DNA from 3 places in the Blautia sp. MSK.20.85 genome. Region 1 is predicted to be linked to each of the others. Evidence: predicted binding sites of a transcription regulator. Region 1 holds the regulator's gene; each other region holds the start of a gene.
What was found. Region 1 encodes HrcA, which represses chaperone genes, less so after heat shock. Its sites were predicted from a motif close to TGTTAGCACTCNNNNNNNNNGAGTGCTAACA; they were not measured.
Positions count from the first base shown of each region.

Region 2: groES (co-chaperone GroES) is a predicted target of HrcA. The motif match lies at 4,034-4,064, and genes of this name have one in related genera.
Region 3: htpG (molecular chaperone HtpG) is a predicted target of HrcA. The motif match lies at 8,531-8,561, and genes of this name have one in related genera.

Region 1 covers NZ_JAAIUN010000011.1:29,954-40,291, forward strand. The annotation lists gene G5B12_RS08185 (carbohydrate ABC transporter permease) at 1-339, shown strand, start outside; gene G5B12_RS08190 (glycoside hydrolase family 172 protein) at 381-1,490, shown strand; gene G5B12_RS08195 (ABC transporter substrate-binding protein) at 1,506-2,759, shown strand; gene hrcA (heat-inducible transcriptional repressor HrcA) at 2,936-3,979, shown strand; gene grpE (nucleotide exchange factor GrpE) at 3,998-4,633, shown strand; gene dnaK (molecular chaperone DnaK) at 4,687-6,579, shown strand; gene dnaJ (molecular chaperone DnaJ) at 6,601-7,791, shown strand; gene prmA (50S ribosomal protein L11 methyltransferase) at 7,950-8,903, shown strand; gene G5B12_RS08225 (16S rRNA (uracil(1498)-N(3))-methyltransferase) at 8,908-9,651, shown strand; gene G5B12_RS08230 (cysteine desulfurase family protein) at 9,655-10,338, shown strand, end outside.
Region 2 covers NZ_JAAIUN010000003.1:31,451-41,788, reverse strand. The annotation lists gene G5B12_RS02415 (ABC transporter permease) at 1-892, opposite strand, end outside; gene G5B12_RS02410 (ABC transporter substrate-binding protein) at 992-2,566, opposite strand; gene G5B12_RS17975 (MATE family efflux transporter) at 2,745-3,203, opposite strand; partial or broken gene G5B12_RS18225 (MATE family efflux transporter) at 3,274-3,549, opposite strand; gene G5B12_RS17970 (hypothetical protein) at 3,571-3,723, opposite strand; gene groES (co-chaperone GroES) at 3,723-4,010, opposite strand; gene G5B12_RS02395 (hypothetical protein) at 4,145-5,380, opposite strand; gene G5B12_RS02390 (hypothetical protein) at 5,352-5,750, opposite strand; gene rlmH (23S rRNA (pseudouridine(1915)-N(3))-methyltransferase RlmH) at 5,916-6,395, opposite strand; gene G5B12_RS02380 (FtsK/SpoIIIE family DNA translocase) at 6,392-9,142, opposite strand; gene G5B12_RS02375 (undecaprenyl-diphosphate phosphatase) at 9,170-10,045, opposite strand; gene gltA (NADPH-dependent glutamate synthase) at 10,233-10,338, opposite strand, start outside.
Region 3 covers NZ_JAAIUN010000009.1:31,256-41,593, reverse strand. The annotation lists gene rlmB (23S rRNA (guanosine(2251)-2'-O)-methyltransferase RlmB) at 1-650, shown strand, start outside; gene sigH (RNA polymerase sporulation sigma factor SigH) at 681-1,274, shown strand; gene G5B12_RS07105 (hypothetical protein) at 1,349-1,726, shown strand; tRNA gene G5B12_RS07100 (tRNA-Thr) at 1,890-1,962, shown strand; gene G5B12_RS07095 (glutamine--tRNA ligase/YqeY domain fusion protein) at 2,077-3,744, shown strand; gene G5B12_RS07090 (Maf family protein) at 3,908-4,513, shown strand; gene G5B12_RS07085 (HAD family hydrolase) at 4,522-5,187, shown strand; gene G5B12_RS07080 (hypothetical protein) at 5,205-5,462, shown strand; gene G5B12_RS07075 (choice-of-anchor D domain-containing protein) at 5,588-8,443, shown strand; gene htpG (molecular chaperone HtpG) at 8,673-10,338, shown strand, end outside.

The sequences.
Region 1 (10,338 bases):
ATCTCACTGGAGGAGGCAGCTGCTATTGACGGCGCATCTTTTTCACAGAGACTGTTTACGATCGTTCTGCCGCTGATGAAGCCGGCAATCGCTACGGTTTGCATTATCAACTTTATTACCTGTCTGAATAACTTTTTCACACCGTTGTTTTATTCAAATGGTATTCAGGTACTTTCTGTTTCCATCGTACAGCTTCCGTTACGTGACAACATGTATGGAGTTCCGTGGGATCTGGTCAGCGCCATGGGATGGATCATCCTTCTTCCGATCATTATCTTTGTAGCTGTTTTTGAGAAACAGATCATGGATGGTATCATGGCAGGTGGAGTAAAAGCGTAAATATAATATTTTTAATTTCCAAAAGAGAGGAGAAAACAGATATGTATCAGGCATTTACAGGCGGACTGGGAGGGATCGCACTTGCAAAGCATGGAAAAAGCCGTGCGATCAACGCAGAAAATCCTCATGGAGAAAAAGGCAGAGGCGGTATGGCTGCAAGTCATCTGGGACCGTCCAGAAAAGGAAGCCCGTGTCTCAGGGATATTGAGCCGGGAACTGTGGTAACTCTGGCAGAAATGGAAGGACCGGGACAGATCAATCATATCTGGATCACCGTTGATAACAAGACTACAGAGGCAGATTGCTTTGTACTGAGAGATCTTGTAATCCGTATGTACTGGGATGACGAGGAAACTCCTTCCGTGGAAAGTCCTCTGGGTGATTTCTTCTGCTGCGGATTCGGAAGGGAATGTTTTGTAAATTCTGTTCCGGTGGCTGTTGTTCCAAACAGGGGCTTTAACTGCTATTTCCCGATGCCGTTTAAGAAGAAAGCAAAGATCACACTGGAAAACCAGCATGCAAATAAAATCCCGGCTTTCTTTTATCAGGTAGATTACTGTCTCTATGATGAGCTTCCGGACGATATTGCTTATTTCCATGCGCAGTGGAGAAGGGAACGGTTGACAGAAAAAACAAAAGATTATACAATTTTGGATGGAGTAAAAGGAAAAGGCCATTATATAGGAACCTACATGGCACTTACCACACTGGAACGTTACTGGTGGGGCGAGGGAGAAATGAAGTTTTATATTGACGGAGATGAGGAGTATCCGACCATCTGTGGAACAGGAACGGAAGATTACTTTGGTGGTTCCTGGAGCTTTGCCAAACAGGTGGATGGAAAAACCGTGGAACAGAATTATAACACGCCGTATCTGGGATATCCGTATTATTCTGCCCATGACGAGCTGATCCACAATTTTTATCATAATGATGACTGCCCGCCAATGAGAGGCTTTTACAGATGGCATTTACAGGATCCAATCTGCTTTGAAGAGGATCTTCGCGTTACGATTCAGCAGATAGGCGTCGGATACCGTGGCCTGTTTGAACGACAGGATGATGTGGCAAGTGTAGCGTACTGGTATCAGACACTTCCTCATGCACCGTTCCAGCCGTTGATGTCAAAAGAGGATAGATGGCCCAGATAAAAAGGGTGGTAGAGATTGAAAAAACAGGTATTTTGCGGGGTATTTGCCCTGGCTCTGGCAGTGACAGGATGTGGAGTCCAGAAGAAGGAGGCTGCATCTGATATTGTGCCGGAGAACAGACAGGAACTGACGATCCTTCATGTGGATGCAGGCACAGAAGGCTTTGATTTTTTTATCAGCCAGGCGGAAAAAGATCTTGGAATAAAGATCCATATTGAAAAATGTCCGGCCAATGCGGACAATCGCCAGGCCAAAATAGCAACTCTTCTGACATCAGGAGATGATTCTGTTGATCTGATCACAGTAAATGATGAGATGATATCCGAATTTAAACATAAGGGATTTCTTCTTCCGTTGGAAGATACGGTTATGACAGAGGAGACAGCGGCGAATTTTCTGCAGGAATACCTGAAAGAAATATGCATGTCAGACGGACATATTTTTTCGGTACCGTTCAGGATGGATATCATGGCATTCTGGGTGAACCAGGAATTGCTGGATCAGGCTGGTCTGGACAGACTCTCCTGTCTCAGTGATCTTGAGATCCTTCAAAAAAAGCTTCAGAATACGGGAAAATATGCATATGGGGATGCATGGGAGATTTCTTACATATATAATAGTATCAGCGAGTATGTCGATTTTTTCGGAGGAGATTATACAGACTGGACGGATCCGAAAACAAGAGAAGCGGCAGAATATATGAAGCGAATGCTGGATACAGGGATGATATCAGAGGAGAATCTGATCGACCAGCATGACCAGCTGAATGAAAAATTTATAAACGGCCAGTATGGATGTATGTTTATGTATACCGGTGTGTTGAGTACTTTTCAGAATGCAGGCGTGTATGGAAAAGATAAGATCCATATGGCACCATTTCCGGAATTTGACGAGAAGGTGACCAATATCGCAACCTGGCAGTATGTACTGAATAAAAATTCTGATCATAAAGAAGCAGCTCTGAAGTTCCTTCAGTATGTGTCCGGATATGAGGCCAGTAAAAATTACGGACAGCTGACAAAAATGTGTCCGGCAAGACTGGATGTGATCGAGGATAAGAATTTTGATCTGGATGGCATTGAAATGATCCGGCAATATCTGAAAGATTATAAGCTGAAAGCAAGACCACTGTGTGCCGATTCCATAGAAGCCGTTTCGTCCATGGGAACGGAATTTCAGAAATATATGCTGGGACAGAAAACAGAAGCGGAATTTTTTGCCGGGGCACAGAACTGCATAGACCAGTATTACAAAAAAGCATCGTACTGATGCTTTTTTTGTTTTGAAAAAATAAGAACTTTTTTTCAAAACATATTGACAAATATTTTACATGGTGATATCTTAAAGACTGTAGATGTTAGCACTCCACTAAAATGAGTGCTAACAGATGTAAAAAAAGAATCAACATCCGTCAGGAAAGAATAAAAAGGAAAGGAGATGGATTCATGGAAGAGGTGTTGAATGAGCGCAAGCAAAAAATCTTAAAAGCAATCATCAAGACCTATATGGAAACCGGAGAACCGGTTGGTTCCAGGACCATTTCCAAGTATGCGGATCTCAATGTCAGTTCCGCAACGATCCGAAATGAAATGTCAGACCTGACAGATATGGGCTATATCGTCCAGCCTCATACCTCAGCAGGAAGGATTCCTTCAGATAAAGGCTACAGACTTTACGTCAATGAGCTGATGAAGGAGAAGGAAGCAGAGGTTGCAGAGCTGCGAGATCTGATCATTGAGAAGACAGATAAGATGGATAAGGTGCTTAAGAAGGTTGCGAAAGTTCTTGCTTCCAATACCAACTATGCTACCATGGTTTCCGTTCCGCAGTACAGTGGCAACAAGATCAAGTTCATCCAGCTGTCGAGAATGAGCGAGCTTCAGCTTGTGGCAGTAGTTGTCAGTGACAACAACACAGTCCGGAACCAGATCATCAATCTGGATGAGGAAATGGACGACCAGACGATCCTGAAACTGAATCTTCTTCTTAACACCAATCTCAATGGGATCCCGATCCAGGATATCAATCTTGGGATGATCGCCAGACTGAAGGAACAGGCAGGCAGCCACAGCGGTGTGGTGGCAACGGTTCTGGATGCAGTGGCAGCCACCATTCATGTGGAAGAGGAAGATATGGAGATCTATACTTCAGGTGCAACGAACATCTTCAAGTATCCGGAGCTTGCCGATAAAGAGAAGGCAACGGAGCTGATCTCCGCATTTGAGGAGAAGCATGAACTTGCCGATCTTGTAAAAGAACAGATGTCAGATGGAGAGAATACAGGAATCCAGGTTTACATCGGTGATGAGATGCCAATCCAGACCATGAAGGACTGCAGCATTGTAACTGCCAGATATGAACTGGGAGACGGAATGTACGGAACCATCGGGATCATCGGTCCCAAACGAATGGATTATGAGAATGTAGTGGACAGTCTGAAGGAACTTAAGAATCATCTGGATGACGTTTTGAAAAAGAAGAAAACTTAGAAAGGCGGTAGAAAAAAAGTGTCGGAGGAAACAAAGAAAACATCCGAAGAGCAGGAAGCGGAGAAGGAAATCCCCGTAACTGACGGAGATCAGGAAGAAGAAAACCTGACACCGGAGGGAGAAGATCTGCCGGAGGAAGAAAACAATACTCCAGGCGAAGAAGCTGCCTCAGAGGATAAAAAAGAAGAAAAATCAAAAACTTCCTTCTTCGGAAAGAAGAAAAAAGATAAATCTGAGCAGAAGGTGGAGGAACTTACCGATCGCCTGAAGCGTACCATGGCTGAATTTGATAATTTCCGTAAAAGAACGGAAAAAGAAAAATCCAGCATGTACATCATCGGAGCAAAAGAGATCGTTGAAAAGATCCTGCCGGTTGTGGATAACTTCGAAAGAGGTCTTGCACAGGCACAGGAAGGTGATGCTTTTGCAGATGGAATGAAAATGATCTACAAGCAGCTTACCACAACACTGGATGAGCTTGGTGTGAAGCCGATCGAAGCAGTGGGAAAGGAATTCAACCCGGATTTCCATAATGCAGTGATGCATGTGGAGGATGAAGAGGTTGGAGAGAACATCGTGGTGGAAGAATTCCAGAAGGGTTACACCTACAAGGATTTCGTAGTACGCCACAGTATGGTGAAGGTTGCGAACTAACTGACAACAAACTTTATTTTAACAGATACAGACTAAAACAGGAGGAAAAAATCATGGGAAAGATTATTGGTATTGACTTAGGTACAACAAACAGCTGTGTAGCTGTAATGGAAGGTGGACAGCCGACAGTTATCGCAAATACAGAAGGCGCAAGAACAACACCATCCGTTGTAGCATTCACAAAAACAGGAGAGCGTCTGGTAGGTGAGCCTGCAAAACGTCAGGCAGTTACAAATGCAGACAGAACGATCTCCTCTATCAAAAGAGAGATGGGTACCGATTACCGTGTAACCATCGATGACAAGAAATATTCTCCACAGGAGATCTCCGCAATGATCCTTCAGAAACTGAAAAAGGATGCAGAGGCATATCTTGGTGAGAAGGTAACAGAGGCAGTTATCACAGTTCCGGCTTACTTCAACGATGCTCAGCGTCAGGCTACCAAAGATGCAGGTAAGATCGCAGGTCTTGATGTAAAACGTATCATCAACGAGCCTACAGCAGCAGCTCTTGCATATGGTCTTGACAATGAGAAAGAGCAGAAGATCATGGTATACGACCTTGGCGGTGGTACATTCGATGTATCTGTGATCGAGATCGGTGATGGTGTTATCGAGGTTCTTTCCACAGCTGGTAACAACCGTCTTGGTGGAGATGACTTTGATAAGAAAGTCACAGATTACATGCTTGCTGAGTTCAAGAGAACAGAGGGCGTAGACTTAAGCAATGATAAGATGGCTCTTCAGAGACTGAAAGAGGCAGCTGAGAAGGCTAAGAAAGAGCTTTCTTCCGCAACAACAACAAACATCAACCTTCCGTTCATCACAGCTACAGCTGAGGGACCGAAGCATTTCGATATGAACCTTACAAGAGCTAAATTTGATGAGCTGACACATGATCTTGTAGAGATGACAGCAGAGCCGGTTCGCCGTGCACTGTCTGATGCAGGTATCACAGCTTCTGAGCTTGGCCAGGTACTTCTGGTTGGTGGTTCTTCCCGTATCCCGGCAGTACAGGATAAGGTAAGACAGTTAACAGGCAAAGAGCCGAGCAAGAACCTGAACCCGGATGAGTGTGTTGCACTTGGTGCTTCCGTACAGGGTGGTAAACTTGCAGGTGATGCAGGTGCCGGTGATATCCTTCTTCTGGATGTTACTCCACTGTCTCTGTCTATCGAGACAATGGGTGGTATCGCAACTCGTCTGATCGAGAGAAATACTACAATTCCTACAAAGAAGAGCCAGATCTTCTCCACAGCAGCAGACAACCAGACAGCTGTAGATATCAACGTTGTACAGGGTGAGCGTCAGTTCGCAAAAGACAACAAATCCCTCGGCCAGTTCCGTCTGGATGGAATCCCGCCAGCACGTCGTGGAGTTCCGCAGATTGAGGTAACATTTGATATTGATGCCAACGGTATCGTTAATGTATCCGCTAAAGACCTTGGAACAGGTAAGGAGCAGCACATCACAATCACAGCTGGTTCCAATATGTCCGATTCCGATATCGACAAAGCTGTCAAAGAAGCAGCGGAGTTCGAGGCTCAGGATAAGAAACGTAAAGAGGCGATCGACACAAGAAACAATGCAGACTCCATGGTATTCCAGGTTGAGAATGCACTGAAAGAAGCTGGCGACAAGCTTGACGCAAACGATAAAGCAAGTGTTGAGGCAGACCTCAATGCACTGAAGGATCTTCTTGCACAGACAGCAAATGCACAGGAGCTTACTGATTCTCAGGTTGCAGACATCAAAGCTGCACAGGAGAAGATGATGGAGAGCGCTCAGAAGCTGTTTTCCAAGATGTATGAGCAGACTCAGGGAGCTCAGGGTCAGGCTGGTCCTGGACCGGATATGGGTAACATGGGCGGAAACGCTGGTGCCCAGGGCGGAAATGAAGCAGGATACGGCGATGATGTTGTAGATGCTGATTACAAGGAAGTCTAAGACAAGTAGGAAATAATTACAATGGCTGATAAAAGAGATTATTATGAAGTCTTAGGTGTGGATAAAAACGCCGACGACGCAACATTAAAAAAAGCATATCGTAAGCTGGCCAAGAAATATCACCCGGATGTAAATCCGGGTGATAAAGAGGCTGAGGCGAAGTTCAAAGAGGCGACAGAGGCTTACTCCGTTTTAAGTGATGCCGACAAGAGAAGACAGTATGATCAGTTTGGTCATGCAGCATTCGAAAACGGCGGCGGAGGCGGTGCCGGCGGCTTTGGTGGATTCGACTTCAACGGTGCGGATATGGGAGACATCTTCGGAGATATCTTCGGAGACCTGTTCGGCGGCGGAGGCAGAACCAGACGGGCCAACAATGGACCGATGAAGGGTGCCAACCTTCGTGCACGTGTGAACATTACTTTTGAGGAAGCGGTTTTCGGATGCGAGAAAGAGCTGGAGATCGTTCTGAAGGATGAGTGTACCACATGTCACGGAACCGGAGCGAAACCTGGAACATCACCGGTCACATGTCCGAAATGCAAAGGCCAGGGCCAGATCGTTTACACCCAGCAGTCCATGTTTGGTATGGTACGTAATGTTCAGACCTGTCCGGATTGTAACGGAACCGGTAAGGTGATCAAGGACAAATGCAGTGCCTGCCGTGGAACCGGATATACCTCTTCCAGAAAGAAGATCCAGGTATCTGTACCGGCCGGTATCGACAATGGCCAGTGCATCCGTATCCGTGAAAAAGGTGAGCCGGGAACCAACGGCGGTCCGAGAGGAGATCTGCTGGTTGAGGTAAATGTAGCCCGTCATCCGATCTTCCAGAGACAGGATATGAATATCTTTTCAACAGCTCCGATCACATTTGCACAGGCTGCACTTGGCGGTGAGATGCGTATTAATACCGTTGACGGTGAGGTTTCCTATGAGGTGAAACCGGGAACACAGACGGATACAAGAATCCGCCTGAAGGGCAAAGGTGTTCCGTCATTACGTAACAAGAACGTTCGTGGTGACCACTATGTAACACTGGTAGTCCAGACTCCGACAAATCTCAATGAGGAAGCAAAGAAAGCTCTGGAAGCTTTTGATGCGGCATGTGGAAACCGTCCGTCAGAGGACAGCACATCCGAGACTTCCGAAAAAACCGAAAAGAAGAAAAAAGGTTTCCGTGAGAAAGTTAAGGAAATGTTTGAGGAATAAATAAAGTGAAAACAGGAAAGAGGCACAAAATGCCTCTTTCTTTTTTTTCTGTATTCGTGTATATTAAAAGAAGTGCCCGTTTTCGGGACAATAGAAAACAGGCGACAGACTGGAATGAAAATCCGTAAATGTGTATACAGCATAAGGAGATATAAAAGATGAAATGGAACCGTTTTACACTTAAGACAAAAACAGAGGCAGAGGATATTGTGATCTGTACACTTGCCGAGGTGGGAATTGAAGGTGTGGAGATCCAGGACAAGCAGCCGTTGACCGATGAGGATAAGGCACAGATGTTTGTGGATATTATGCCGGAAGGACCAGCAGATGACGGGATCGCATATCTGAACTTCTATCTGGAAGAGGATGCGGATACCGAGGCAATCCTGAAAGATGTGAAGGCTGCACTGGAGGATCTGAGAAGCTTTGTGGATATCGGAGAGGCAACCATCACAGAATCCCAGACAGAGGACAAGGACTGGATCAATAACTGGAAACAGTACTTCCATCAGTTTTATGTGGATGATATTCTGATCGTACCGTCCTGGGAAGAAGTGAAGGCAGAAGATAAGGACAAGATGATCCTCCACATTGATCCAGGAACTGCCTTTGGTACAGGAATGCATGAGACCACACAGCTTGTGATCCGTCAGCTGAAGAAATTTGTGAAGCCGGGAATGGAGATCCTTGATGTGGGAACCGGAAGTGGAATCCTGGGGATCGTTGCACTGAAGCTTGGTGCAGGCCATGTAGTTGGTACAGACCTTGATCCATGTGCCGTTCCGGCAGTATCCGAAAATAAGGAAGCAAACCAGATCGAGGAGAAATCCTTTGACATGATGATCGGAAACATCATCGATGACAAAGAAGTTCAGGATCAGGTTGGATATGAGAAATATGATATCGTAACTGCAAACATTCTGGCAGATGTTCTGGTACCGCTGACTCCGGTGATCGTTGCACAGATGAAAAAAGGCGCTTACTACATTACATCAGGCATTCTGGATGTAAAGGAGGATGTCGTAGTGAAGGCTGTAAAAGACGCTGGTCTGACTCTTGTTGAGGTGACTCATCAGGGCGAGTGGGTATCTGTGACAGCAAGAAAGGACTGATCTCATGCAGCGATTTTTTGTGGAACCTCATCAGATTGACGGGGACAGACATGAGATCCATATCACAGGAAGTGACGTCAACCATATCGTAAACGTGCTCCGTATGAAAAAAGGCGAGGAGCTCTGGATCAGCGACAAGGAAAAAGAATATCACTGTGTGATCGAAAACGCGGGGGAGGATGAAGTCCTGCTTCATATCCTCTATGTACAGGAGCCGGATTATGAGCTGCAGAACCGTATTTATCTTTTTCAGGGACTGCCGAAGGCTGATAAGATGGAGCTGATCATCCAGAAAGCTGTGGAGCTTGGGGCATATTCCGTAGTTCCGGTTTCAACCAGACGATGTGTGGTAAAACTGGATAACAAAAAAGCAGAGAAAAAAGTATCCCGCTGGCAGCAGATTGCGGAAAGTGCGGCAAAACAGTCCAAGCGTATGCTTGTTCCGGAAGTCCATTCTGTGATGACATTTAAAGAAGCTCTTGCTTACGCAAAAGAACTGGATGTTCTGCTGATCCCTTATGAACTTGCAAAAGGGATGAAAGAGACAAAGGAACTGATCCGGTCGATCGAACCGGGAAAAAGCATCGGTGTCTTTATCGGCCCTGAGGGTGGTTTTGAAGAGCAGGAAGTGGCAGATGCCATGGAAGCCGGTGCGAAACCCATCACCCTGGGACACCGGATCTTACGGACAGAAACCGCGGGACTCGCAGTACTTTCTGTTCTGATGTTTCAACTGGAGGATGAATAGATTATGGAAGCATATTTTGACAATTCCGCGACAACGAGATGCTTCGATGAAGTAAAGGATATTGTCTGCAAAACCATGACAGAAGATTTCGGAAATCCTTCTGCCATGCATAAAAAGGGAATGGAAGCGGAGAATTATGTCCGCAGAAGTGCCCAGACCCTTGCAAAATTACTGAAAGTGAATGAAAAAGAGATTCTTTTTACCTCCGGTGGAACAGAATCGGACAATCTTGCTATTATCGGCGGCGTGGAAGCCAACAAGCGTATGGGAAACCATATCATTACAACGGCAGTGGAGCACGCGGCAGTGGCCCAGCCTTTTGCCTATCTGAAAGACCAGGGTTATGAGGTGACCATCCTTCCTGTGGATCATCAGGGAGTTGTGAAACTGGAAGCGCTGGAAGCAGCTCTGCGCCCGGATACGATCCTGGTGTCTGTGATGTATGTGAACAATGAAGTGGGAGCTGTGATGCCGGTAGAAGAGATCGGAAAGCTCGTCCACGAAAAAAGCCCGAAAGCACTTTTTCATGTAGATGCCATCCAGGCATTCGGAAAGTATCGTATCTATCCGAAAAAGCTGGGGATCGATCTTCTTTCTGTGAGCAGCCACAAGATCCATGGACCAAAGGGCGTAGGCTTTCTCTATATTAACGAAAAAGTAAGAGTACAGCCGCAGATCCTTGGCGGC
Region 2 (10,338 bases), on a different contig from region 1:
GATTTCCGAGCACCACAAGAAGTGCTGTAAACATGGTAATGCCCATGATCAGGGGATAGTCATACTGCATAACGGCAGTAACCGCCAGCTGTCCGATTCCCGGCCATGCAAAAACCTGCTCTGTAATAATGGCTCCGGAAACCAGTGACTGCAAACTCATTCCAAGAACTGTGATCATGGGAAGCATGGCATTTTTCAGTACATGGCGGAACAGAATCCCGGACTCTTTCATTCCATAGGCTTTCTGCACCATAACATAATCTGAGGACATCTCCGTAATGGTACTGCTTCTCAGATACCGGATATACTGGGATGCATTGGCAAAAGTCAGCACCGCACAGGGCATCACCATGTGAAGCACCAGATCTCCAAAAGAGCGGTCCCCGTCTGAATGCATACCAATACTTGGAAGGATATGAAGATGCACACTGAACAGGTAGATCAGCATGATACCGAACCAGAAAGTGGGGATGGAAATTCCCACATAGCAGAAAAGACTGGTGATTTTATCCAGAATTCCGTTCTTATTCTTACCGGAATACAATCCCAACACAATGGCAATGAGAAATCCCAGTAACATACTGGTTCCCATCAGGATCACTGTTGCGGGAAGACGCTCCAGCATCTGTGTCAGTACCGGACGGTTATTCATCAGGGAATTTCCGAAATTCCCGTGAAAAATCCTTCCCAGCCACAGAAAATACTGTTCATAAAGAGGCTTGGTAAGACCCAGGCTTTCCCTTAAATTCTGAATGTATTCTTCACTCATATTCGGCTCCACATAAGTCAGGACCGGATCTCCGGGCGCTGCTTTTGTCAGTGCAAAACAGAGAACGGAGACAATAAACAGTGTCAGAATACACTGCACCAGACGGTTTGCGATTTTCTTCAAAATGTACCTCCTTTATTTTCCCCGAAAACAGGAAATCGGCTGGCGCGAAAAACGCGTCAGCCACTTCCTTTCCGTGATTATCTTTTATAAATTTGTGTTTTATTTCTCCAGTGTGTAGATCTTCGAATAATCATAATAAATCGTCTTTAACAGACATTCATCAAATCCGCCGAAATCTTTATTTACCGCATAGAATCCATTGGAATACGCAATCGGATAAATATACATATTATCGTTGATAGTATTCTGAATTTCTTTATATATGTCGCTGCGCTCTGTCTCATCCGCTATACTGTTTCCTTTTTCCCACAGTGCATCCAGATCCGTATCTTTGATTCTGGAGTAGTTGGAACGGCTGTCGGAAGAGCACATATCCGCATAAAGACTCGGTTCCTCACCTAAAGTATAAAAGCTTAATACCAGGTCATAATCTGTACATTCCGGATCCTTGGTTTTATTCTTGAATGTTGATTCGTCTGTCGGAACAAGATTTACCGTGATTCCCACATTTGCAAGTGCAGACTGTACATACAGGGCCTCACTCTCCATAGTCTTGTCTGTGGAGATATACATCAGATTCAGAGAAAGAGATGTCTTTCCTGCTTCGGAAAGAAGCTGCTGTGCCTTGGCCGGATCATTGTCATAGGTATTGTCCGGTTTTGCATAATAAAGAGTATCCGGTGTAAACAGGGAATCCGCCGGTTCTGCATAATCTTCGGAAATGAATGCAAACTGACAGAATTCCTCTTTATTCAGTGCGTATGCAATAGCCTGACGTACCTTTACATCCTGAAGATCTTCATTCAGCTCATTCATGAACATGGCATTAACACGTCCGGAATTGTAGGTATTGATATTTACGTTGTCGTATGCACTGACTGTATCGTAATCATCCGCGCTGATCAGACGTGCATCCAGATCACCGCTTGCAAGTGCCGCATTGGCGGAACTGGAATCTTTAACGATCTTGAAAGTGATGGAATCCAGATTTACATCTTCATAATAATCATCGAATTTTGTTACTTTAAGGTACTCACCGGATTTGTACTCTTCGAACTTAAACGGTCCGTTTCCTACCGGCTCATTGTTCAGATCGCTCTCTCCGATATTCTCCACACCTTCATAAATGTGTTTCGGAATACAGTAAACCTGGCTTAAACCGCCAAGAAATCCTGCGGAAGAAGATCCAAGGGAAAGTTTTACAGTAAGATCATCAATTTTTTCTGCCTCTACCGCCTTATCATTCACATATCCGTAAGAAGAATATGGCACATTCTGTTTCTCATCTACCAGAACCTGCATGGTAAATACCACATCATCAGCAGTAAGCGGCTCACCGTCATGCCATTTCAGTCCGTCCTTCAGCTTCAGAGTAAACTCGCTGGCATCCTCATTGGCTGTCACGCTCTCACAAAGTCCGTTTCCGTAATACATCTCTCCGTTCACGATCTCAAAAAACGGGCTGTACAGTGCCTGCATCATATCAAAACTTGTCTGATCCACAACATACAGTGGATTGATATTCTGAGGATCTGTGGTTTCTGCAATTGTAATATTACCGCCGGCAGCCTTGGCTCCTTCGGTGTTCTCTGCCGCAAATACTGCTGTTCCTGCCATAACAGTCGTTCCTGCTACTGCAGCTGCCAGAAGCGCTGCCAGTACTTTTTTTCTCATCTCTTTGTTCCTCCTCTGGCTCAGCGGGTATTCCCGTTTTCCCACTGAGTTACTATGATATATGTACGATGGTACTATATCCTCATATTTTTGTCAAGCCTATCCTGAAATTCTATCCGGAATTTCCCTTTCGCACATAAAACCTTATCTTTTATTCTACCTACAGGCAAGACAGGCGTCAAGAAATATTTGTCATGGTTTTGATCCAGTGCCCGTAATTGCATTTCAGAAATGCAGGTACACACTTAAAGATCTGATCTGCATTGAGGCAGCACACAACGATGGCCGGTGATGCTTTGACCACAAATGCCATGAACATGGATAACGGGATCACAATCGCCCAGGTACTGATCAGATCCACCTTCATGGAATAGGCAATACTGCCACTTCCCCGAATAATGCCTCCATTGGTAGGCATCTGATAAGACATTCCCACCATCACCACGCTTAAGATAATAAGAAATGTATTCGCCATTTCTCTGGTTTCCGGAGAAAGCTGGTAAAGGCTTAAGACCGGAATACGGATAAAGAAAAGCAGCACGCCGCAGATAATTCCCATGAATACAAAAAGTTTCTGAAGTTTCTTGGAATAGAGTTTTGCAAGCTTCAGATCTCCGGAACCTATCGTTTTTCCCATGGTGACCGATGCTGCAGTTAATTATCAGAGTCATGACAGAAAGCCCGAAAGCGATCCCCGCGATTTCCACACAGCGCAGCGTAGCCAACAAAATCTGTGTCACTGCAAAAAAAAAGTAGGTAAAACGGATGATCGCAAGATAGGAAAGACCGGCTTCAATAATTGTCTGGTCTGTTGTAAAAAGCCCCAGCAGCTGACGTGGAAAAAAGCTTGCCAGAAAAAACAGGATGAGAGCAATAAAAATGCCTGTGCGCATGGCCCAGGCACTGATCTTTCTCACCGGTTCTGTCTCTTTCTTTCCCCAGTACTGACTTCCGAATATGACAAGTCCGTCTCCCAGCGCCATGAGCAGCTGCTGAAAGACGAACTATACCTGATTTACAGTGGTTACTCCGGATAATGCAGTCTCGCTGAATGCACCAAGCATAATGTTGTCAGCAAGGTTGACACTTAAAGTTACTACATTCTGCAAAACCAGCATGGAGCATAATTTCAGAAAATTACGGTAAAAATTCTTCATCAGTCTTTTACAATGGCAATAATATCATCGGCATTGATGACCAGATATTTCTCACCTTCGTATTTGATCTCAGTTCCTGTGTATTTTCCGTAGATTACACGGTCGCCGGGTTTTACCTGTATCGGAACTTCTTTCCCGTCTACGATCCTACCGGAACCAACAGCAATAACTTCTGCCTGCTGTGTCTTCTCTTTGGAGCTGTCCGGAAGAACAATACCGGATGCTGTCTTATCCTCTGTCTCAAAATATTTCACGATTACTCTGTCTGCAACTGGTTTTAATGCCATGTTTATTTCCTTCTTTCTGTATTTATTAGCACTCTTTTAATACGAGTGCTACTCTTTTCTTATCATACTACAAATCCGGAAATTGTCAAGATATTTACCGCAATCCACACAGTTTCATCAGGATCCTATCGTTTTTATTCTTTGTCGCTGATTTCTATAGGTTCTGTCTCATAAATAAATTTCACACTGCCCTCCATATCGTCTGAACGCTGTGTAAAACTGTCATAGGAAACATCTTCCGCCTTCAGAGCTTTAAAACGGTCAATAACATTCTTCAGATCTTTGTTCACACCGTCATCCAGTTTTTTCACACCTTCTTTATAGAACTTTGTCTGTCCGTCACTTAAAGTCTTTGCACCTTCACTCAGCTTGCTGATTCCTTCCTGCACCTGACCGCTTGCATCTTTCAGCTTATCCGCGCCGTCAGACAAAGTTCCCACTCCAGATGACAGTGTCTGCATTCCGCTCTTCAAAGCCTGAGTTCCGGACGCAAGACTTCCGGCACCAGATGCAAGCTGGCTGGCACCATCGTTCAGTTGTTTTCCTGACGAAACAAGCTGATCCGCTCCCGATGTCAGAGTACTGCTGTTTGAAGAAAGTGCCAGAACGCCGCTCTGAAGCTGTGCAAGGGCTTCTTCAATCTGTTTACTTCCTGCTGTCAGTGTTTTTCCTGTCTTTTCCAGAGAGGAAGCTCCATTTATCAGCGAATCTGCGGTTTTATTTTTTTTGCCCTGCAGATCGGTAATTCCTGAATTCACAGCATTTCCCAGTGTATCCAGCGTATCTGCGTTCTTTTCGAACTGCTCTCCTGCTGCCGAAAGATTACTCTGATAGCCAGACTGAATTTTCTTATTTTTCTGAGACAGTGTATCTGCCGTATCTTTTAATGTACTGATCTCTGTCTGAATTCCCGGAAGCTGCTTTCCAAGATCCGAAAGGGCATTATCCATAGTTTTTACCGTATCAGAAAGCTGTTTTCCAAGATCATCCAGTGAACTTCCGGTATTTTTAAGCTTCTGGCCATCTCCTGCCAGATCCTGTACCTCCTGTTCAAGTTTATTGACCGCATCATGAAGCTCTGTGATCGCCCCTCCTGTTGAATCCACGGTATCTGCCAGTGCATTCAGACTCTGAACAGCACCCTGCGTTTTCTGTGCGGCAGTACTTGTGGAAGATGCAGTACTTTTCAATGTATCTGCTGCATTTTTTAATGGTGAAGTATCTGACGGCTGTCCTTTCAGAGAGGAAGTATCAATTCCGTCCGCACTGCTTCTGGCGGCCTGGACTGCTTCAAGTGCAGCCTGCACCGCCGCCCTGGTTCCCTCATCCATGGTACTGTAATCAATCCCGGAAAGCGAAGACTCCGTCATAGGAAAAAGTCACTGGAAGATCTTTCTCTGTTTTTCCTTCATAATGAATATCTCTTCCATCTGTTTCCCAGGTAAGCGTTTTTCCATCCTGGGTAAAACCTTCATCACCTTTTGTATTTTTGATATCACTTAAATCTGAAATATCCGTGATTGTCGAATCAGATAATGTCTTTGCGTTTTTAAGCCATTCTGACACGGTAATCTCTTTTATTGTCCCGTCTGCCTCTGTATTAACATAAACAGTTTCTTCCTTGCGGATACTGTTATCTGCATCTGTCTGCTCCGTGGCACCTGTGATCGTACCTGCTCCCAGTAATACAGACATACCCGCGGCCAATACTGCAGCTGATCTTCGTTTTCTGTTTTTCATACCGAATAACTCCCTCTGCCATGATATTAGTTAATTATCTATAACTTTGTTATACAATAACGAGTTAGTTTCGTCAATCTTTTTTGTCAATTTTTACTTTTTCTGTAGAAATTCAGATATAAAACAGCCTTCCACAGATAGCTGTGAAAGGCCGCTCTCTCATTCTTATTTATGATATGGCTCTCCGTTGATGATCCGGTAACTGCGGTAGATCTGTTCCAGAAGGATCACACGCATCAGCTGATGTGGAAAAGTCATCTTCGAAAAACTCAGCGCATAATCTGATCTCGCAAGAACTTCTTTTCCAAGGCCGATGGAACCTCCGATCACAAACTGGATATGGCTGACTCCACGGATGCCGAGGGTATTGATCTTTTTTGCAAACTTCTCCGAAGTAAGCTGTTCCCCGGCAATCTCCAATGTGATCACAAAAGCATCATCACGGATATATTTCAGAAGGCGTTCTCCTTCTTTTTTACGGATAGCCTCCTCCACTGTTTCACTTGCATTATCCGGTGTCTTCTCATCGGATACTTCTATGATCTCCAACTTACAGTAACGGCCAAGGCGCTTGGAATACTCTGCGATCGCATCTCTTAAATATTTCTCTTTTATCTTTCCTACTGTCAGGATACTGATCTTCATCCGCCGTTCTCCTCCAGATAATTTTCAAATTCTTCTGCTGACATAAGAACCTTTCTGGGTTTCGTTCCTTCTTCCGGTCCCACGACACCGGCATCGCAAAGCTGATCCATGATTCTTGCCGCACGATTAAAGCCGATCTTAAACATACGCTGGAGCATACCGATAGAAGCTTTTTCTTTCTCAATAATAAACTTGCCTGCTTCTGTAAAATACACATCCCGGTCGCCGCCGCCTGCTCCTCCGGGAGCACTGGCTGTGTTCACCTGTTTTTCAATTGCAGTATCATAAACTGCACCCTGATTTTTGTCAGAGACATATTCCACAACAGCGCTGACTTCTTCGTCGGAAACAAAAGCGCCCTGCAGTCTGGCCGGCTTCTGATATCCCTGAGGATAAAACAGCATATCGCCCTTTCCAAGAAGTTTTTCTGCACCATTCATATCCAGAATGGTTCTGGAATCCACACCGGAAGATACCGAAAATGCGATCCTTGACGGCATATTAGCCTTGATAAGTCCTGTAATAACATTAACAGACGGTCTCTGAGTCGCAATGATCAGATGGATTCCCGCCGCACGTGCAAGCTGAGCCAGACGGCAGATCGCATCCTCAACCTCTCCGGGTGCAACCATCATAAGATCTGCAAGCTCGTCCACGATGATCACGATCTGTGGCATTTTTTCCGGAGCTTTCTCGCCTTCCGGCACTCGCATATTGGCAACTTTCTTGTTATATTCACCCAGATTACGTACTCCATATTCCGCAAAAGCATTGTAACGGCTGGTCATCTCGGAAACGGCCCAGTTCAATGCGCCTGCAGCTTTCTTCGGATCTGTGACAACCGGAATGAACAGATGTGGGATTCCATTGTATACACTCAGCTCTACCACCTTCGGATCGATCATGATCAAACGCACTTCATCCGGCGTTGCCTTGTAAAGAATGCTGATGATCAGGGTATTGATACATACCGATTTACCGGAACCCGTAGCTCCCGCGATCAGAAGATGCGGCATCTTGGCAATATCCGCTACAACCGGTTTACCGGCAATATCCTTACCTGCTGCAAAGGAAAGTTTGGATTTTGCATTTTTGAATTCGTCGGACTGCAGAAGATCCCGAAGCATAACCGGACTGTTTTCTTTATTTGGGACTTCGATTCCCACAGCCGCTTTTCCCGGAATCGGCGCTTCAATACGGATATCCGGCGTTGCCAGGTTCAGTTTAATATCATCGGAAAGTCCGACGATCTTGCTGACTTTCACACCCATTTCCGGCTGAAGTTCATAGCGGGTTACCGTAGGTCCGCAGCTGACATTGGTAATTGTTACATTTACTCCGAAATTATGAAGTGTCTCCTGAAGTTTCTGGGCTGTTTTTCTTAAATGCGCATCAGAATCCCCCTGGGCTTTTCCATCTCCACGTTTCAGCAGTTTCAGAGGCGGATACTGATATGGTTTTTTCTCCGGTATTTCCGTGCTGCTGATCTCATGCTGGATATTTTTAATTCCATGCTCAATCTCCGCCTGGGAAGATTTCGGATTTCTGGTGGACGAATGAGAAATCCTCTCTGTTTCTTCCGGCTGCGCTGCTGTCTCATCGTCGATATCCGGAACGGATGTCTTTTCTGTTTTTGCTGACGATTTTCCGGTCCTGGATTTCTGCTTCTGGGATGATATCTGACTCATCTGAGGAATATCCGCATCCTCGTATCCATCATAGTCATCCTCTTGCGCTTCCTGCATATCCCGTTCAAAATCCGGCTCTTCTGTTTCTTCCCGTGGTGTCTGCGGCTGCGAACGATGGATCTGAAATTCCAGAGGTTTCTGCTTGGGAGGTTTTATTTCTCCTTCTTCCGCCTCCTCCGTCAGATCTGTATCTTCAGTTGGAAGTGCAGCTTTTTCTTCATCAAGAAAAGAAGGAAGATTGAACTCACCTTTACGGTTGGCTCTTACTGCCTCCTGTCTCTCTTTCTCAGCTTTTTGGGATTTTGTTTTACGCTTTCCGGATTTTTTTGCCGGATTTTCTTCCGAAAGAGCCAGTTCCTCCTCTTCCAGTTCTTCCTCCAGCTGTCGGATCTTCTCTGCCCTTTTCTCCGCCCGGATCTTTCTGCGGAGTTCTTTCTGTTTCTCTCTGTCCGGCTGTGCCTCCAGATATGCCTCACGTCCCTCTCTTGCAGCATCCGCGAACAGATCCAGAATTTTATTCATAAATCCAAAAAAGGATCTCTGCGTAATGATGATCATAGACACCAGCAATACCAGAACAATGATCACTACACCCCCAACTGTGCCAAATGCAGATGCTGTTGAAATGCAGACAGCACCTCCCAGCACTCCGCCACCAGTGTGGTATTCTGAACTGAGCGCATAATAATCCGCAAAGGTCGTACTCGGTGTATATCTTTCTGTAAGCAGCTGTAAAAGTCCGCACAGAAAAATAAAAAATACAATTCCTGCAAAAATCTTTTTATATGCAAGACGATTCTTATTATTAACGATCAGAAAAGTAACGCCTCCAAACAGAACGATGGGGAAAAGGTACGCACACAACCCCATAATCCCAAAGCAGATACTGCTGATCGCATTTCCCACAATACCGCCCATACCAAACGCACTGATCATCAGGATCAGACAGGCCGCAAACATAACAAGAATTAAAATTTCCGTTTGAAACCGATTACCGGTATCCTGCTGTCTGGACGCAGTTTTACTTTTTCTTTTTTTAGTTGTTTTTGAAGCTGCCATTGTCAGACTCCTCCCGGTTGATTAAAATCAAATATAATTGGCTGCCAGAATAAGGATCCCGGCTGCAAAGGAATAAAACGCAAAATAACGCAGTCTGACCTGATTCGAAAGCTTAAGCATAAAACGGATCACCAGATAACCGGTAACCCCAGCCACGATCATTCCAAGAATATATGTAAAACCCTTTCCAACTGTCATGCTGACAGCAGTAAATTCTCCCGCTTCTACAAAAAAAGCTCCGATCACTGCAGGTATGCTCATCAGCAGAGAATACTTCACCGCAAATTTCCGGCTGAGGCCGCAAAAAAGACCTGCACTGATCGTAAGACCAAATCTGGAAAGACCTGGAAGCACAGAAATTCCCTGGCATATTCCCATCCACATGGCATCTCCGAAATTCGCTTCCCGCGTGCCCTTATTACCGTTTATATTGCTGTAATCCACAACCAGCAGGATCACGCCGGTAAGAAGGATCCCGATCCCGGAAAACATATGAGAAGATGCACTGCGTACTACCAGACGTTTACACTGATATCCGATCAGAATGGTGGGGATCGTTGATACAAAGATCAGCGCGGTAAGTTTCCGATACGTTCCGCTCACAATCTTTGCATAGGTTAAATTCTTTCCTGTTCTCCTGTTATAAAGAAAAATATTGGCATTTCCGATCAGATCCAGAAACATTCCGATCAGTTCTATTCCGATCTTCTTAATATCTTTCCGGAAAACAAAGATCAGCGCTATCATGGTGCCCAGATGTAACATCACTTCAAAAAGTACGCCGGAACCCCGGCTTCCACCAAGAAGATCCTGTACTGCGCAGAGATGCCCAAAACTGCTTACAGGCAGAAATTCGGTGATTCCCTGGATAATTCCTAATATAATCGCATGTATCACTGACATAATGATATTTCCTTTTCTAAAAATTTTTCCAACATATTATAGCATAACTGAGTAAAACTTACAATCCACACTTGGCAAAACTTTCAAACATGTGTTCTTTTTTGTGTTGAGGCAAAAAAATCCCCCGACCGCAACAAAAAGCAACAGTCGGAGGACCTATTCATCTGCTTATGAACAGAATTTTTACTTATTTATTTTTCAGATATTCATCGATACCTCTTGCACCAGCTTTACCTGCACCCATAGCAAGGATTACAGTAGCTGCACCTGTAACGGCATCTCCGCCGGCATAT
Region 3 (10,338 bases), on a different contig from region 1:
GCTGTCAGGACGGACCGGTTCGTACTATCGCAAGAGAAGCCAGAAAACATGATACCATCGTGAAATTTGTTCCGAAGGAACGTCTGGATTCCATGAGCGAGACCGGTGCCCACCAGGGTGTGATCGCGCAGGTTGCGGCTTACGACTATTCCACAGTGGAAGATATTCTGAAAAAAGCAGAAGAAAAAGGAGAGCCTCCTTTTATTATTCTTCTTGACAATATTGAAGATCCTCATAATCTGGGAGCGATCATCCGTACTGCCAATCTTGCCGGTGCCCATGGTGTGATTATTCCGAAACACAGAGCTGTAGGTCTGACAGCTACTGTCGCAAAGACTTCTGCCGGTGCCCTGAACTATACGCCGGTTGCCAAGGTTGCCAACCTTGGACAGACGATTGATGAGCTGAAAGAAAAAGGAATCTGGTTTGTGTGTGCGGATATGGACGGAGAAGTGATGTACCGCCAGAACCTGACAGGTCCCATTGGCCTTGTGATCGGAAACGAGGGAAATGGTGTCAGCCGTCTTGTAAAGGAAAAATGTGATTTTACTACCGCGATCCCGATGAATGGAGACATTGATTCCCTCAACGCTTCTGTAGCGGCAGGAGTGCTTGCATTTGAGATCGTGAGACAGAGAATGGCAAAATAACAGATACAGCTTAAGCTGTTCGGAGAAAAAATGTGCCGATATAATGAGACAGAGGACGAAGTTCTTATTCAGAGGCTTCGTGCCGGAGAATCCATGATTGCAGATTATCTGATGGAAAAGTACAAAGGTCTGGTCAGAAAAAAGGCAAGGGCCATGTTTCTTATTGGCGGGGATACCGACGATCTGATCCAGGAGGGTATGATCGGGCTGTTTAAAGCAGTCCGGGACTACCAGCCTGACAGGGAAACATCCTTTCAGTCCTTTGCGAATATGTGTATTGACAGACAGATCTACAGCGCGATCAAAAGTTCAAACCGTCAGAAACATCAGCCGCTGAATACGTATATATCCTTAAGTGACAGGGAAATGGAAGAAAATCTCAGAGATTCCTGTACGGAACATGATAATCCGGAAGCAATCCTGATTGACCGGGAAAATGTAACAGCGCTGAAAAAAGAAATGAAAAAGAGCTTAAGTTCTCTGGAAAATCAGGTGTTTCAGCTGTATATTGCGGGAAATAGCTATGTGGAGATCGCGGAAATTCTGGGTAAAACGCCGAAGGCTGTTGATAATGCCCTGCGAAGAATCCGCAAAAAAATGAAACGTTGTTTTGGAGAAAGTTAATTCCCCTCTTTTCTTTTGGATATAAAAGTATTAAAATGATGTTAAAAACAGCGGAACAAGAAAGGAGACCAATTATGGCAAAGATTAATAAATACTGGGGACTGGTTGCAGTAGGAGCTCTTACTGCGGCAGCAGCAGGAGCTATTGCAGCGATCATATCCAGAAAATCTGTATGTGAAGACGATTTTGAAGATGACTTTGACGATCTCGATGATCTTGAAGAGGATGAGAAGAAAGAAGAAAAAGAAGAGAAAGAAGTTTTCCAGGACTGGGACAAAACCGCATCTGAGACTGTAGAAGTTTCCAAAGAGACAGAAGAAGAGGATACAAAAGAAGCACCGGCTGAAGAAGAGACGGAAGCTGAAACAGAGACAGAGGAAGCTGCAGCTGATGAGGCGGAAGAAAAAACAGAAGAGGCAGAAGCTTCTGAGGATGCAAAATCAGAAGAGTAAAAAGAGAATCCTGTGCGCTGTGTCCGGGGACTGCAGTACACAGGATTTTTATGCGATAGTCATGAAAATACAAATTTTTAAAAAAATAAAAATAAAGTATTGACAATATGAAAGTCATCTGATAATATAAACAACTGTGAGCGGCACAAACGTCGCGAAACAAGCTGCTGTGGCTCAGTCGGTAGAGCGTCGCCTTGGTAAGGCGGAGGTCACGGGTTCGATTCCCGTCAGCAGCTTTTTTTGTGTCCAAAAACAGACAATTTTTTGTTTAAATACAGGTTTTGCGGGTTTCAAAAACTCCAAATATATGATAAGATAAAACATCAGGACGATATCTAGGAGGGAGAATCATGGACAACGAGACAGTTTCCAAAAACTTTATTGAGAATATTATAGACAAAGATCTTGAAGAAGGCGTTTATGACACTGTGCATACACGTTTTCCACCGGAACCGAATGGTTATCTTCATATCGGACATGCTAAGTCCATTCTTTTAAACTATGGGCTTGCAAAGAAATACAACGGAAAATTTAACCTTCGTTTCGATGATACAAACCCGACAAAGGAGAAATCCGAATTTGTAGAATCCATCAAGGCTGATGTAAAATGGCTTGGCGCAGACTGGGAAGACAGACTTTTCTTTGCTTCTGATTATTTTGACCAGATGTATGAGGCCGCTGTGAAGCTGATCAAAAAAGGCAAGGCATTTGTCTGCGACCTGACTGCAGACCAGATCCGTGAGTACAGAGGAACTCTTACAGAACCAGGTAAAGAGAGCCCATACAGAAACCGTACTGTAGAAGAGAACCTGCAGCTTTTTGAGGAGATGCGTGAGGGCAAATACGGAGACGGAGAAAAAGTTCTCCGTGCAAAGATCGATATGGCATCTCCGAATATGAACATGCGTGACCCGGTTATCTACCGTGTAGCACGTATGACACATCACAACACTGGAGACAAGTGGTGCATCTATCCGATGTATGACTTTGCTCATCCTATCGAGGATGCGATCGAAGGCGTGACTCATTCCATCTGTACTCTGGAATTTGAGGATCACAGACCGCTCTATGACTGGGTTGTAAAAGAACTGGAGTATCCGCATCCACCGAAACAGATCGAGTTTGCCAAACTGTACCTTACCAATGTTGTCACCGGTAAACGTTACATCAAGAAACTTGTTGAAGACGGAATCGTAGATGGCTGGGATGATCCGAGACTGGTATCAATCGCCGCACTTCGCCGCCGCGGATTTACACCGGAATCCATCCGTAAATTCGTAGAGCTCTGTGGCGTTTCCAAGGCCAACAGTTCTGTGGATTACGCAATGCTTGAGTACTGCATCCGCGAGGATCTGAAACTGAAACGTCCACGTATGATGGCGATCCTTGATCCGATCAAGCTTGTGATCGACAATTATCCGGAAGGACAGGTTGAGTACCTGGAAGCTCCGAACAACATGGAGAACGAGGAACTTGGAACCAGAAAGATTCCGTTCAGCGGAGAACTTTATATCGAACGTGATGATTTCATGGCAGAGCCTCCGAAGAAATACAAACGTCTTTATATCGGAAATGAAGTCCGTCTTATGAATGCATATTTTGTAACCTGCACAGGATATGAAGCAGATGATGACGGAACGATCCGTGTGGTTCACTGTACTTATGATCCGGAAACCAAAGGTGGAAATGCACCGGACGGACGTAAGGTAAAAGGAACCATCCACTGGGTGGAGGCATCCAATGCAGGTAAAGTTGAGGTAAGACTTTACGAGAACATCGTAGATGAAGAGAAGGGTGTTTACAATAAAGAAGACGGATCTCTCAATGTAAATCCAAACTCTCTCACCGTGACGAGCGCTTATGTTGAGCCGGAGCTTCTGAAAGCAAAAGGCTACGACAGTTATCAGTTTGTCCGCAACGGATTCTTCTGTGCAGACATCCATGACTCCAAAGAGGGCGCACCGGTATTTAACCGTATTGTGTCTCTTAAGAGTTCTTTTAAACTGCCGAAGGCATAAGATCAAAACAGCAAATTATATATAAAAGACAGTACGCCGGGATGTACAGAAATCCCGGCGTATTATATTTTATGATCCGGAAGGAATTCTCTTTTGACAATTCCGGTTGCACCTCCTTCCGTAAAAGGTTATACTGATAACACAGAAAGAGAGGAATACACACATGAGAAAGATTGTGCTTGCTTCTGCATCTCCCAGGAGACGGGAGCTTTTAAGCAAGGTGGGAATCACATTTGAGGTAAAACCTGCCAGTGGTGAAGAACGGATCACCAGCACAGAGCCCTCGAAGGTGGTTGAGGAACTTTCCTTCCAAAAGGCCATGTTTACCGCACATGCGCTGGAAAAAGAACAGGCGGATGATCTGGCGGACATTCTTATAATCGGAGCGGATACCATAGTCTCCTATGAAGGAAAGATCCTTGGTAAACCTTCAGACCCGGAGGCAGCAGTGAAGATGCTGAGTATGCTGCAGGGAAATACACACCAGGTATATACGGGTGTGACAGTTCTTGTAAGAGAAGAAGAAAACTGGAAAGTTCATACGTTTCATGAATGTACAGATGTAATTTTTTACCCGGTAACAAAGGAAGAGATCGCAGAATATGTAAACAGTAAAGATCCTATGGATAAGGCAGGAAGCTACGGAATCCAGGGTGCCTGGGGTGCTTATGTGAAAGGAATCCGCGGCGATTACAACAATGTAGTCGGACTGCCTGTGGCAAGGCTGATCTATGAGACAAAGAAACTTGGAATAAACCTGAGAGGATGAATGACAAAATGATAAAAGCTTGTATCTTTGACCTGGATGGAACGATTGCAGATACACTGGAGTCCATGGCATATGTGGCAAATGAGATCATGGAAAAGTTTTCCCTGAAACCGCAGCCGACAGATAATTTCCGTTATTACAGCGGTGAAGGCGCGGATATGCTGATCAAAAGATGTCTGATCGATGCCGGAGATCCGGATCTGGTCCATTATGAAGAAGTCCGGGAACTTTACCGTAAAAAATTTGATGAAGATCCCCTGTATAAAGTTGTACCATATAAGGATATGCCGGAAACCATTCAGAAACTAAAAGATGCGGGATTAAAAATGGCCGTATGTTCTAATAAACCGCATATTGCGGCACAGAAAGTCGTAAAAGCGATCTATGGAGATGTTTTTGACGAAGTAATGGGACAGCAGGAGGGAATCCGAAGGAAACCGGCACCGGATGGTCCGTTAAAGATCGCGGAAGAATTCGGAGTAAAACCGGAAGAATGCATGTATATCGGAGATACAAAAACGGATATGCAGACAGGTAAATCAGCCGGAATGTATACAGTAGGTGCACTCTGGGGCTTTCGTGACCGCAGGGAACTGGAAGAAAACGGCGCAGACATTGTAGCAGCGGTACCGTTGGAACTGGTTGCTATTTATGAGAAGAAAAATAATAAATAAAGGAGGACTTTTTTAAAATGTATAAGAAAGAATATGTCCAGACATTTCTGGAAAAACAGGGACAGCTTTTTGATGAGCCGGTAGCAGATGATTTTGAAGAGGCAGAGGCATTTCTGGAAGACTGTATGGCAGTAGTGCTGGATTCTCTGAAAGATGTAAAAAAATATCTGGATGGAATGGGTGCAGATGTAGAGGGACTTTCCCTGAAAGAACTGGAAGAAGAAAGTGAAGTGTTTAAACTTCCAGATGGAAAATATCTCATTGTTGAAGGCTGAGAGAAAAAACGGAAAGCAGAAATTACATCCTTGAAAATTAAATATGGTAAACTTGCATCAACAAAGGAAAGAATGCATAAATCTGAAAATGCAGGAAAACATAAGGATGTAAAGGAGGATGGAATATGAGGAAAAACAGAGTACTGGCAGTGATCATGGCCGTGCTTATGATGGTTACATTACTTCCATCTATGGTGTTTGCCGCTGCGGTTCCCCAGGGAGCTCTGGATGGCAAACTGAAAGTTAAGGGAACAATTGCAGTAGGTGTTACCTTAAGCGCAGATTATTCCAAGGTAAAGCCAGAAGGAATTACAGATGATTATGTGAGTTTTTCGTGGTCGCTGAAAGATGGTGATGTGCTCACCGAAGTAGGAACAGATAAAACCTATAAGGTTGAAGAAAAGGATCTGGGATTTCCCATTGTTCTTAAGATCACAGGAAAAGAAGAAATGGGAATCAGTGGCGAACTTACTGTAACAACACAGGAAGTTTCCGCAACGGAGGAAGATGCCAAAGCTCTTGCACAGCAGAAGAAGACAGAAACATCTACCAGCGAGAGCGGATCAGATGAGACTTTGGAGCAGGATTCTCAGGACAGCACCATTACGATCACCGGATTGGGAGAAACTGATACAGATTCCGGAAATACCGAAGAGACAGAGGATTCGACAGAAGATCAGGCAGAGGATTCATCAGATACGACAGCCGGATCTGATGAAAAAACTGTTGAGACAGGGGAAACGAAAGCACAGAATGGTGACAGTGCTTCAACAGAAGAACTTACATATTCCGCAGTTGTATCCACAGAAGACGGAAGTGGTGTTTTAAATTTCGGAACTGTAACAGAAGGTTACACAGAGATACCGGAAGTACAGTATGTTACGATTACCAATACCGGAACTGCAGATCTGAATTTTAAAGAAATTTCTCCGGAGAATTTCATGGCTGAAGATATTAATGGACAGCCACTGAAAAGCGGAGAGCAGATTACGGTATGGGTAAAACCAAGAGAGGGACTGAACGCCGGAGAATATAAAGATCTGATCACATATCAGACAGAAGAAGGTGTGGATGTTTTCTTTGAGGCGGATCTCACTGTAGAAGCACAGACAGATGACGGGAATAACGGGAACGCGGATGCGGGGAAAGCATCGGAACCATCCGACAGTGAAGAAGGACAGTATGAACTGACAGCAGATCCTGCAGAGATTCCTTTTGATGACCTGACAGAGGGCTATACGGAGGTTGATCAGACAAGAACTGTAACCATAAGAAATACAGGTACAGAAACGGTAACTCTGAAACAGCCGCAGTCAGACAATTTTGATATTGAACCTGTCAGTGAAGGTGAAAATAATGGAGAAATCATGCTTGCCCAGGGCGATGAGCAGATGTTTACAGTTCAGCCAAAGCTGGGACTGGAAGCAAAAGATGATCCATATGAGGAAGATCTTGTTTTTGCCACGTCGGACAATAAGGCGTCAGCAGCTGTGAAAGCAAGCGTATTGGTAAATGGGGACAGTTTCACTGAAAATTCTGTAGATATTACCCCAAAAGATCTGAATTTTGGAGAGCTGGAACAGGGATATTCCAATGCCCCGGAAGCACAGACTGTAACAGTTACCAACACAGGTACGGAAGCGATCCGTCTGGTACAGCCAACAGCCAAGAATTTTGAAGTAGGAGCTCTTTCTGCTGAGGTACTCAATCCGGGCGAAGATAATCAGGCAACTTTTACTATCCAGCCCAAAACCGGCCTTTCTGCAGGAGAATACAGTGGCAAGATCAGAATTGCAGATAAAGATGGAAATATAGATGAGAACGTTTCGGTCTCCTTTACTGTAACGAAACCGGAACCGGTGTATGATCTTTCGGTCAAACCGGAAGAAGGTCTGAATTTCGGTACGGTGAACGAAGGTTATAAAGATCTTCCGGAAGCACAGACTGTAACAGTTACCAACACCGGTAACACAAAAATCACACTGCAGCAGCCAACCGGAAAAAATTATACCGTAGGAGCTCTTTCACAGACAGAGCTTGAGGCGGGAAAAAGTGCAACCTTTACAGTGCAGCCGAAGAAGGGTCTTTCCAAAGAAGAATATCTGGAAGACATTGTAATTTCCAACAGTGCAGATGTATCTGCTTATATTACTGCGTATTTCAGTGTTCGAAAAAATACTGATAACAGTGAGAAAGAGAATGATCTTACCGGAATCCGAAAACCATCATCGATCACAGATCTTCCAAATGGGACAGAGAAAACACAGAAAGCGCTGAAACTTCCGGAAACTGTGACGATCACAACAACAAAGGGAGAACAGAAAGCTTCTGTGAAATGGGATGTGAAAGGCTGTTCTTATGACCCTTCCTCTGTGGACAGACAGACATTCAATGTAAAAGGAACTGTTACACTCCCCGATGGTGTGAAAAATCCTGACAAGATCAGTACGGTGATTGCGGTAAGTATTACTGTAAATGCATATAAAGGTTCCGGGGTAAAGGAATCTGATAACAAGATCACGGGAATTGATCCCAATGGAAAATATGATACAAACACGAAAATCACTTTCACAGCGGTAGGCGCTGGTATGGATAACAGCAATCCGGTGAAGGGAGATACCCGTTTCCAGCCAAGGAGCTGGCAGATTACGGAAAAGCGTGACTGGGATTCGGAACCATATACAGCAACTTTCCGCGTAAGCAAACCAGGCGAGTATACACTGAAAGTCAATTTTGTGCAGCAGAGATATGACGGCTCCAGATGGACAGATACAGATGTCCAGTCTGAAAGCAAAGTTACATTTACTGTGTCACAGGCGGAGATCCTTACAGCAACACCAAGCCCTGCAGTTACGCAGTCCAGCCAGAAATCAGCGGTACAGACAGGAGACAGTACACCGATCATGACATTTGTGATCATCCTGATCGCTGCAGTTGTATGTATTGGAGGAATTCTTATATACCGCAGAAAGAAAAAATAAAAGCAGAATTATAAAAGATTCCCCTCGTGCATGAGAAATGTGTGAGGGGAATCTTTTTGCGTATGAAAAATTTATAGCCGACATTGTTACTAGCACTCGAAAATGGCGAGTGCTAAATTTTTCTTGACTTTTGCAAAAAGTCGTATTAGTATATATTTATTGAAAAAAACAACAGGTTTCCGGGTTTACCGGAACATAGGAAATAAAAAACAAAAGGAGAGTGACATACATGTCAGCAAAACATGGAAGTTTATCAATCAACAGTGAAAATATTTTTCCGATCATCAAGAAATGGTTATACTCCGATCATGACATTTTTGTAAGAGAAATGATCTCCAATGGATGTGACGCAATCACCAAACTGAGAAAACTGGAAGTTATGGGTGATTATACATTCCCGGATGGCTATAAACCGGCAGTAAATGTTATCGTAGATCCAGATCAGAAAACCCTGAAGTTTATTGATAATGGTATCGGTATGACTGCAGATGAGGTAGAGGAATATATTACACAGATCGCTTTTTCCGGTGCAACAGAATTTCTTGAGAAATATAAGGATAAGACAACAGATGATCAGATGATCGGTCATTTCGGACTTGGATTTTATTCCGCGTTTATGGTTGCGGATGAGGTACACATCGATACGCTTTCTTATAAAGAAGGATCTGCACCGGTTCACTGGACCTGTGACGGTGGTACAGAATATGAGATGACAGATGGAAACAAGACAGAACCAGGAACTGAGATCACACTTTTCCTTAATGAGGAGAGCCTGGAGTTTGCCAATGAGTACCGTATGCGTGAAGTGATCGAGAAGTACTGTTCTTTCATGCCGGTAAACATCTATCTTTCCAAAGCAAATGCAGAGCAGGAGTATGAGACTATCGATGAGGCAGATCTCCGTGAGGATGATGTAGTTGTTGAACATATCCACGAAGATGCCAAGACAGAGGAGAAAGAGAACGAAAAAGGTGAAAAAGAAGTTGTAGAGGTATCTCCGGCAAAGGACAAAGTAAAGATCAACAAACGTCCGGTATCTTTAAGTGATACACAGCCGCTTTGGATGAAACATCCGAATGAGTGCACAGACGAAGAATATAAAGAGTTTTACCGTAAGGTATTTATGGATTACAAAGAGCCACTGTTCTGGATCCATCTGAACATGGATTATCCGTTTAACCTGAAAGGTATTCTGTATTTCCCGAAGATCAGAACAGAGTATGATTCCATTGAGGGAACAATTAAACTTTATAATAACCAGGTATTTATTGCAGACAATATCAAAGAGGTGATCCCGGAATTCCTTCTTCTCCTGAAAGGTGTGATCGACTGCCCGGATCTGCCACTGAATGTATCCCGTTCCGCACTGCAGAACGATGGTTTTGTAAAGAAAATCTCCGAGTACATTACCAAGAAAGTTGCGGATAAACTGACTGGAATGTGCAAGACAGACAGAGAATCTTATGAGAAATACTGGGATGATATCAGTCCGTTTATCAAATTTGGCTGCATCAAAGATGCGAAATTCGGCGAAAAGATGAACGACTATATCCTTTTCAAAAATCTGGATGGCAAATATCTTACTCTGAAAGATTGTATTGAGGAGAATAAGAAAGAAGAGAAGACAGAAGAGAAAACTTCCGAGGAATCCAAGAATGAGGAACCTGAGAAAACAGTGATCTATTACGTAACAGATGAGGTACAGCAGAGCCAGTACATCAATATGTTCCGTGAGGCCGGTAAAGATGCGGTAATCCTTAAACATGTGATCGATTCTCAGTTTATTTCTCATCTTGAGCAGCAGGATCAGAACGTACAGTTCAAGAGAATTGACGCAGATCTTACAGAAGAGCTTCGTGAGGATGGCGAGACAGATGAAGCAACGGTTAAAACTC